2 regions of the Lysinibacillus sp. NPDC093688 genome follow, and region 1 is predicted to be linked to the other one. Evidence: riboswitches for the same ligand, from Rfam matches in the RefSeq annotation. Region 1 holds a riboswitch; the other holds the start of a gene.

Region 1 (4,852 bases):
AAAGGATAACCACCGATGATACCTTTTTCAATTAAGCCTTTATTAATTTCTTTCACACATTTACTTGTCTTCACAACGATTTCGTTATAGTGTGCACCTTGGAATGCTACTGTGAAGCCTGCCGCTTCAAAGGCATTTTTAGCATAGCGAGTTTTCGCGATATTTTGCATAGCCATTTCACGAACGCCTTCTTTACCTAGAGCAGTCATTGCTACAGAAGCAGCAAGTGCAAGAAGCGCTTGGTTCGAACAAATATTAGACGTAGCTTTATCACGACGGATATGTTGTTCACGTGCTTGTAATGTTAAAACATAACCACGACGACCTTCACCATCTACTGTTTCACCAACAAGACGACCAGGAACTTTACGCATTAGCTTCGTTGTTACTGCAAAGAAACCACAGTGTGGGCCACCGAATGCTTCAGAAATACCGAAGACCTGTGCATCCCCTACACAAATATCAGCACCTAGCTTACCAGGTGGTGTTAAAATTCCTAGTGCAAGTGGATTTGAAGAGACAACAAATAAACTTTTTGCTTCATGCGCAATATCGCCAATTACTTGTAAGTCCTCTATTTGACCAAAGAAGTTAGGATATTGTGAAATAACAGCTGCCGTATTATCATCAATTAATTCCTTTAAAGCTTCTACATCTGTCACACCATCTTTTTGTGGAACCGTAACAATTTCAATGGATTGACCGTATGCATATGTAGCAACGACATCACGATACTCGGGATGAACCGTTTCAGATACTAAAATTTTCTTACGGCGTGTATGGCCAGCTGCAAGCATACCAGCTTCAGCTAATGCTGTTCCTCCATCATACATAGAAGAGTTTGCTAGATCCATACCTGTAAGCTCTGCAATCATCGTTTGGAATTCAAAAATTGCTTGTAATTCCCCTTGAGAAATCTCTGGTTGATAAGGAGTATACGCTGTGTAAAACTCTGAACGAGAAATAACATGGTCCACGATAACCGGTTTATAGTGGTTGTATACGCCTGCACCTAAAAACGATACGTTAGCATTTGTATCTTTATTTTTCGCAGCCATTGCCGTTAATTCTTTTAATAAAGCTGATTCAGATTTTGCTTCTTTAATATCATATAGGCCTTTAAAACGTACTTTTTCTGGGATATCCTCAAATAACTCATCAACTGAGGATACACCGATTACGTCTAACATTTCTTGTTTATCTTGCTCCGTCATTGGTAAATAACGATGTTTCATAAATGTAGGTCCCTCTTTTCAATATTATTTTGAACGCTTGTAAAACGGTGTTTCAACTGTTACTACTTTTAAGTACTTACCACGAATTTCGATTTCTAATTCAGTTCCGATAGTTGTGAATTGACTGTCAATTAATGCGTGACCAACATTACGTTTAGAAGAAGGAAGCTGTGTACCTGTTGTCACTTCACCGATTTCCTTACCATCCTTAAACACTTTGTAGCCATGACGAGGAATTCCTTTATCAATCATTTCAATGCCCACAATTTTACGTGACAGCCCATTTTCTTTTTGCGCCACTAATGCATCATGACCATTAAAGTCCTCTTTATTTAACTTCACAGCAAAACCAATACCAGCCTCAAGAGGTGAAATTGTTGCTGATAGCTCTTGCCCGTATAATGGAAGACCTGCTTCAAAACGAAGTGTATCACGGCAGCCTAAACCTGCAGGAACCACACCTTTGTCTTTTCCAGCCTCTAAGATTTTACTCCATAATGCTTTAATATCTTCTGGAGAGCCGTATAGTTCAAAACCATCTTCTCCTGTGTAACCGCTACGAGATACTAATGCTTTATGACCAGCAACTTCAACATCTGCTTGGAAACGGAAATATTTAATCGTTTGTAAATCAGTCTCTGTTAATGTTTGAAGAACCTCTTCTGCTAATGGACCTTGAAGGGCAATTTGTGCATAAGCCTCTGATTGGTTGTCGATCGTCACATCATATTGATGTTGATTTTCCATCATCCAATCATAATCTTTTTCAATATTTGACGCGTTCACGCATAATAAATAATGATTGTCTGCTAATTTATACGTTAATAAATCATCGACAACACCACCATCTTCATAGCACATTGCATTATATTGCGCTTGACCTACTGCAATTTTGGAAATATCATTTGTCAAAAGATTTTGTAAAAAATCTAGTGAATTAGGTCCAGTTACTAAAATCTCACCCATATGTGATACATCAAATAAGCCAGCACGATTACGTACTGCATCATGCTCTTCTTTAATAGAAGAGAATTGCACTGGTAATTCCCATCCACCGAAGTCAATTGTTTTACCGCCATGTTTTGCATATTCTTCAAATAGAGGTGTACGTTTTAATTCGTTCGTCATTGTTTTTGCCCCCTTATTGTTCGTTACATTTTTACTGGTAGTAGTTCGTCTGTTTTTTTAGTTGTACAGTCATGCTTTCCCTGTTTGTTCATCCAAATAAAGAGGAACTAACAACATTAGGTAAAACATTTTGACATAAAAAAAGACAGACGAACCCCTTTTCGGGATTCTCTGTCCTTGCACCTGAAAGTTACACCAGACTGGCTCGCATTGCTACAATGCCAATCAGCCGGCTTTCCCCTTTGGTGGCTGTTGTAATACAGCTCTCTCCAGAGTTGCGTCTTATACGAGTCCTTTTACCTGAGAGATTCATAACACTTTGTTACTTGCTCCTTCGGTGACGTCTACACGTGCTCTCCCCGTATAATCATCCGCCCAAGTATCAACTTGGTACTATTTAGTATTCAATGAACATTAAGTAACTTATTTGTCTATATCCTAACATTAATTGCATTGAAAAGGCAATCATTTTTTAATTTATATTAAAACACGAACATTAAAATAAACATAATGCATTATAGTTCGCCTTTTAGCCTTTTAACTTGGAATACTAAATACTCAAGAATTTGGCGGATTGTTCTCCCCTCCGTTAACACTTGTATATGCCCTACTTCACGATAGAACTTTCTTCTGTAATGATACAGCTGCTCTAAATCCTCTTTCGTCGAGCTCTGTACAATCGGTCTGTTCGGATCATGCTGTATTCGTTTGTAAATATCTTCGAATGTCGCATCTAAAAAAAATACGAGTCCACTACGTCTCATTATTTTTCGATTTTCAGCATTGATTGCCACTCCACCGCCTGTTGAAATAATACAAGCTTCGTCTCGGAAGTTTTTCAAAAATTCTGTTTCTATTTCTCGAAAACGCGCTTCTCCGTATTTTTCAAATATCTGCGGAATTGTCATACCCTGCTGTCTAACAATCTCACGATCCATATCGTAATAAGGCATCTTTAACAAATAGCTTAAACGTCTTCCTAACGCACTTTTTCCGGAGCCCATAAAGCCAACTAAATATATTTTTCGCATTCGAATCACCTTCTTATAACTACGATTCTACACTGTCTGACAAAATTTGTCCTAATAAATTTATCGCAGCTCGAACATTCAGCTTTTCTAGGCAATCATATGTTCGAAACTGAATCTCATAAGACGTACAATACGTAAGGACAAAAGTAGTTACAAAAAATAATAATGCAATCGCAATTAAAAAAATAGCCCCTTTGTCATTTTTCAATAACTGGAACATAGAAAGTTCGCTCCTTTTTAATACCACTTGGAAGTTCAACAGCTACTGTTAACATATTTTCTTCATATTTGAACTGGCATTTATTAATACCAATCAGCATCGGTACATGACCACCATTCACTTGATCACGAATAATATTGCTGTAACAATCAATATTATGAATGGTATCTGCTACTTGGAAGGTTATTCTCTTTTGATCTTTTCGAATCGTAAATGAAGAAATATCATTTACATACATATTCAAATCATAAACAAAAAGCTCCCACTTTGATTGTTCATCAGATAGCACCGTTGTTTTCATTTCTGCAAACCAAAGCATAATGAACACAACAAGATACGCAATAAGCACAAATACAACTAATTGAAACAATGCTTCTAATAATGTATAGCCTCTCTCATTCATCGACTTCACCTGGCAGTTGTATACATTTTTTACGTAATTCTCGCGTATTTTGAAAGCTTACGCATATCCCTTGCCCATTCATAAACCACTTAAATTCTATATTTTCAATTATTTTAGTACCTTCCGTTTGCTGTAGATAGCGATAATGCTTTAAGCCTTCGTAGGCCGTTTCAGCTGCGATAACCTCCAACTTCTTATTATAAAGAGTCGTTTTCATCGTATAGCTAACTGGTATTAATGTCGTGCATATTAACATGACAATGACTACTGATAATATTGTTTCCACAAATGAATAACCAGATTCATTCAACCCTTGATCTCCCTCGTCCTAATGTAATCACAACCTTTTTATTGCCTTGAGGCGTTTTAAAATAAACAGTCCCTGGCGTCATGACGTTCCCATTATAGTTGTATATAATCGTGTAAATTGAACTCGATGCAGGCATAAACTCAACCCCTTTCGGAAAAGGACGTTCATATAATTCTGTAAAAATATTCTTTTTAATAATGTATCTCTTTGATGAATTCTCAAACTTCATCGAGATATATTCCCTTTGATGCATACTATAAGTTTGTATATATTGGATATCTAATTGAATTTGTGTAAAAAATTGCTCAAGCTCCCTAGTCTCCGCTGCTTTTAACGAATACTTGACGACAATCGCCGACAAACACATAACGATAAACAATACAATTAGCATTTCAATAAACGTATAGCCACGCTCGCCTTTAATAACATCCATCAGTTACTAGAACCAGTATCGGTAGAAGTTTTCGCCAATCGTACCTCCCCATCCTTAGTTATCATAATCTCTTCTTTATTAGGGCAGGTCGT
Region 2 (4,852 bases), on a different contig from region 1:
AAGAATGGAAAGAACGTCTAGACGGGGAGACTTATGTTCCGCTAATTCCAGAAGGTACTAAGCCTCCAAAACTTTAACTTCTTTCAGCAGAAGTCTCCCTCCTCTAGGTGGTGAGATGAATGCGGATATAAGCTACTTTTCAGTGGGTGTCCAAACACCCACTGAAAGAAGTTAAAGCCTCCGGCGGATGTCACGGAATCGGAAAGGAGTTCTTTGTGCAAGCACAAAGCCGATTCCAGACGCAATTATGCCGAGGTATAATTGATAAAAAAGTTATACCAAAAAGAGTCTTCGTAGGGTAAACTATGGAGACTCTGTTTTTGCCTATTATTAAGTTTTTTCTTAGTTAAGTGTACTTATTGAGTAGTTATGGCGTAAAATGCCGTTTTTTGAAAGGAGATCACAAAATGCCGACAGAACATATCAATCACAATAATAATCACCTTGCGGCAGAATGGGTGGAACAGTTTCGTTCTTATGCAAAAGAGGGGAAATGCGCAAGCTATATTCCCGCTTTAGCGGAAAAAGATCCAAATCAATTAGCGATTTCGATTATCGGAACTAATAATGACGAAATGAAAGCCGGAGAGACAACGGAACTATTTACGCTACAAAGTGTTTCAAAGGTCGTTACATTTATTTTAGCGTGTATGGAACGAGGATTACCTTTTGTTTTAGAACGAGTAGATGTTGAACCTACAGGTGACACCTTCAATTCAATCATTCGTTTAGAAAGCCATCAGCCTGGAAAACCTTTTAATCCAATGATTAATGCAGGAGCAATTACAGTATCCTCTATGCTTGACGGAAATTCTCCGCAAGAGAAGGTTTCGAAAATTCTCCAATTTTTAGAACAAATGGTTGGCAAGGAATTAAAGGTTAATGAAGAGGTTTATCAATCGGAGTGGCAAACTGCAAATCGAAATCGTTCATTAGCCTATTATTTAATGGATTCTGGCTTTTTAGACTGTCCCGTAGAGGAGGCATTAGAGGTTTATTTGAAACAGTGTGCTATTGAAGTAAATGTTTCAGATTTAGCGATGATTGGTTTAGTCATCGCCAATGATGGCTACCACCCTCTATTAAATAAACAGCTCTTTCCAAAGCAAGTAGCAAAATTAGCAAAGGCATTGATGGTTACTTGCGGTATGTATAATGCTTCTGGTAAATTTGCTGCATTTATCGGGTTACCCGCTAAAAGTGGCGTTTCTGGAGCGATTTTGGCGGCTGTGCCAAGTCATGCAGGCTTAGATTCACCTTTTCCTGCTGGGTGCGGTATTGGCATATATGGACCAGCAATTGATGACATCGGGAACAGCGTAGCCGGAGTGAATTTACTTAAGCATATCGCTACCGAGTGGAATATGAATATTTTTTAACCAATGAAAGAAAGATGACTTCAGTATATGGAGTCATCTTTTTTTACTTCATTCAGCGGATTTCTAAACATCCGCCAATATTATACCGTTAATTTGCAATAAAAAAGCCCTGAATAGCTTCACATTGCTTAAAGTGTCCCTATCCAGGGCAATACAACTAGCGTATTGCTTTCTTTCTTTTCATCTTATAAATAATCAGCAGCAAAATAAACCAAATTGGTGTCAATAGTAATGCTGTACGAGTTGCCTCTGAAATGAACATCACTACTAATAGAAATGCAAAGAAAGCAAGTACTAAATAGTTTACGAACGGAGTGAAAGGTGCCTTGAAAATTGATGCTTCATGAAGTGCACGATTTTTACGTTTATAGATGATATGAGAGATTAAAATAATACTCCACACCCAGATAAAGCAAATGGCACTAATTGTTGTCACAACACTAAAGGCGTTTTCAGGCATTAATTTACTTAGTAATGCACCAGCGGATACAACAATTGCAGACACAACAAGTGCGTTACTTGGTACACTGTTTTTATTGAGCTTTGCAAACATTGGCGAAGCTTGCTTGTTGTTTCCAAGATTAAAAAGCATGCGGCTTGTAGAAAATAAACCACTATTACCAGCCGAAGCAGCAGATGTTAGAACGACAAAATTTATAATACCTGCAGCAATTGGAATACCAGCTAGTGTAAATACTTGTACAAATGGACTACTAGAGGCAGACATTTCATTCCAAGGATTAATGCATAAAATAACAAATAACGCCCCTACGTAGAATAATAAAATGCGTATTGGAATTTTGTTAATGGCAGAAGGAATGTTTTTTTTGGGATTGGCCGTTTCAGCAGCAGAAACCCCTACTAACTCGACACCAACAAAAGCGAAAACAACCATTTGGAATGCCATTAGGAATCCGTGTATGCCATTCGGGAATAACCCGCCATGTGCCCAAAGATTTTCAACAGAAACTGTACCAGAGCTTGTTTGAAAACCTGTAAATAACATGAATAGTCCAATCACAATCAATGCAACAATTGTAATGACTTTTATAAGTGCAAACCAAAACTCTAGTTCGCCAAATAGTTTTACAGTTAATAAATTCAACATTAATAACAGTACTAAACAGCCAATTGCAGGCACCCATTGTGGTATATCAAACCAATATTGTACATAAACGCCGACAGCAATAATATCTGCCATAGCGGTCATAATCCAGCAGAACCAGTATGTCCAGCCGGTGATGTAACCTGCCCAAGGACCTATGTATTCGGATGCGAAATCAGTAAATGATGTATAGCCAGCATTTGATAATAACAGTTCACCTAACGCCCGCATGACGAAAAATAAGGCGGTTCCGACAATTAGATAGGCAAAGATGATGGAAGGTCCCGCTAAAGCAATGGCTTTACCAGAGCCTAAAAATAAACCAGTACCGATTGTTCCGCCAATCGCAATGAGCTGCACATGGCGATTTTTTAAATCACGTTTTAATTGTTGTTGTTGTTCCACGTTGCTCCCCCTCAAAGATACGTAAAAACTATGACTGGAAATAAAAAAGAGACTAGTAGTGACACTAGTCTCGTAAACGACAGAATAACAAATACCAATTGCGAATGTTGTATGCAAAAAAAGAAAACATTCGTGTGGTATAGCTTTCATGATGAAAGTTGATATTACTCCTCTGTCCTTTTGCCTGAGATAGTGAACCCTTCGGCGACGCAAAATGCGCTCTCTCCAGAACTGCTCCTGCTATAGTTTTATCCATAGCATTCATAGCTTGTATTGTATGTCTTGATGACATTATTTTAAGATATTATACATCCTATCAGTGCTACCATAATTATTCAAGGGTAAATTTCAGTCATTTTCTGAAAAAAAGAAGATTGGAGTTCGTCTAGGTAAATATTTTACGAAAAATAGTATTTTTAGACATACGTTAAAATATGGATAATAGTTAGTGTTTGGTATGAAGGGTTAAAAGAGGCGAGGAACGTGTGAGGGAAGCAGCTAGAATTTGGGTATAGGAAGTTGAATGTGAGCATTATATTGCCTCACGTTGTTGCTCTACTTTTTTCTGGCCTATGTACGATCAAGAACTTGGTGAGCAAGAAATAAGTTGTCAGACGTTAAATAATAAATATAATATAGTAGAAACTCAGAATTTTTCGCAAAAAGTAAACCATCTCATAGTCATTTGAGATGGTTTCTTTTCGTTTAAAACAAAGTGATATAGTAGTCACGAATGCCTTAACGATTTTTTAAAATTATTTTTTGGACTTTATTTTACCTGTCCAAGTACGGAAGCCGCCTTGAAGTTGGTAAATTTGGTTGTAGCCACGTTTTTTAAGAAATAGAGCAGCACGTGCGCTACGGCCTGTATTTTGACAGTATAAATATACTGGTAAATCTGGGCGAATTTCTTTGTGACGTTGACGTAGAGTTGTTGAAGGAACATTTCGTGCACCAAGAATGTGACCTGCATCAAATTCTTTTTGCTCACGTACATCGATAAGCTGTGCTCTACGATAGCCTTCAATAAATTGTTCTTGTGTTAGGTTTGTTACGGCTTTTTTTAGTCGTAGTGCATTGATGCCGATATATGCAATTACGACTACTAAAATAACACCGATTGTGATAAGTATGTTCAACAAAATTTCTTACCCCTTTCTATCTTCTTTATTATTATAAAAGATGCGCTAGCGATAGTCCAATGAGTTTGATAAAATTAATTAGATTGTGGCTAGAATTAATCTATCTATATGTATGGATGTTATTAGTGAAAGGTCACAGAATCATTCCACCACATTTTTAGACTTAGGTGGATGATTACTTCAATAAAGAAATAGAACTAAACGCAGAGTGTCAAAATTTTGAGAAACATTATTTTTGGCTCATCTCCAGGAGTCGGATGGCATTTGCTAAAACGTATGCCATATATAGGTTGATTGGAGTGAAGGCTGGGCGACTCCTCGGGGATCAGCGTCACAGATGAGACCCTGCAGCGAAGCGAAGCGGCTCATCGGACGCCCCCAGGAAAGCGCCCAGCCGTAACGGAAATCAACCACACGCTATGGCGATGAGCTTTATTTTGTACACATTCGCAAAGGATAATTTAATATTCGTAGGAGATGAAAATATGACAACTTGGTATTTTCTAAATTCAGGGAAATGTAGCCCATCTTTCAATATGGCATTAGACGAAGCATTACTCGATTGGCATAGTGAAGGTTTAATTCCACCAGTCATTCGTTTTTATGAGTGGGAGCCAGCAACTCTTTCGATTGGCTATTTTCAGCAGGCGAAAAGAGATATTAATTTCGAGGCTGTACAAGAACAAGGTTTAGGCTTTGTTCGTCGACCAACAGGTGGTAGAGCCGTTTTGCATGAACATGAGTTGACATATAGCGTCATTGTTTCAGAAAGCTATCCAGATATGCCTGAATCAGTGACAGAGGCATATAGAGTGTTAAGC

What was found. Region 1 has a riboswitch for glycine ahead of gcvT (glycine cleavage system aminomethyltransferase GcvT). Riboswitches for the same ligand answer to the same signal wherever they lie in the genome.
Region 2: another riboswitch for glycine. It lies ahead of ACQKN2_RS12070 (amino acid permease); the one in region 1 lies ahead of gcvT (glycine cleavage system aminomethyltransferase GcvT).

The regions. Positions count from the first base shown of each region.
Region 1 is NZ_JBNNUX010000020.1:21,714-26,565, forward strand. Features, by position in the region: gene gcvPA (aminomethyl-transferring glycine dehydrogenase subunit GcvPA) at 1-1,235, opposite strand, end outside; gene gcvT (glycine cleavage system aminomethyltransferase GcvT) at 1,260-2,363, opposite strand; glycine riboswitch at 2,642-2,734, opposite strand; gene ACQKN2_RS15790 (shikimate kinase) at 2,879-3,394, opposite strand; gene ACQKN2_RS15795 (hypothetical protein) at 3,414-3,614, opposite strand; gene comGF (competence type IV pilus minor pilin ComGF) at 3,592-4,017, opposite strand; gene ACQKN2_RS15805 (hypothetical protein) at 4,010-4,327, opposite strand; gene comGD (competence type IV pilus minor pilin ComGD) at 4,320-4,760, opposite strand; gene ACQKN2_RS15815 (competence type IV pilus major pilin ComGC) at 4,760-4,852, opposite strand, start outside.
Region 2 is NZ_JBNNUX010000013.1:31,201-36,052, forward strand. Features, by position in the region: gene ACQKN2_RS12060 (M20 family metallopeptidase) at 1-77, shown strand, start outside; gene ACQKN2_RS12065 (glutaminase) at 408-1,379, shown strand; gene ACQKN2_RS12070 (amino acid permease) at 1,537-2,889, opposite strand; glycine riboswitch at 3,052-3,128, opposite strand; gene ACQKN2_RS12075 (rhodanese-like domain-containing protein) at 3,645-4,028, opposite strand; gene ACQKN2_RS12080 (lipoate--protein ligase family protein) at 4,517-4,852, shown strand, end outside.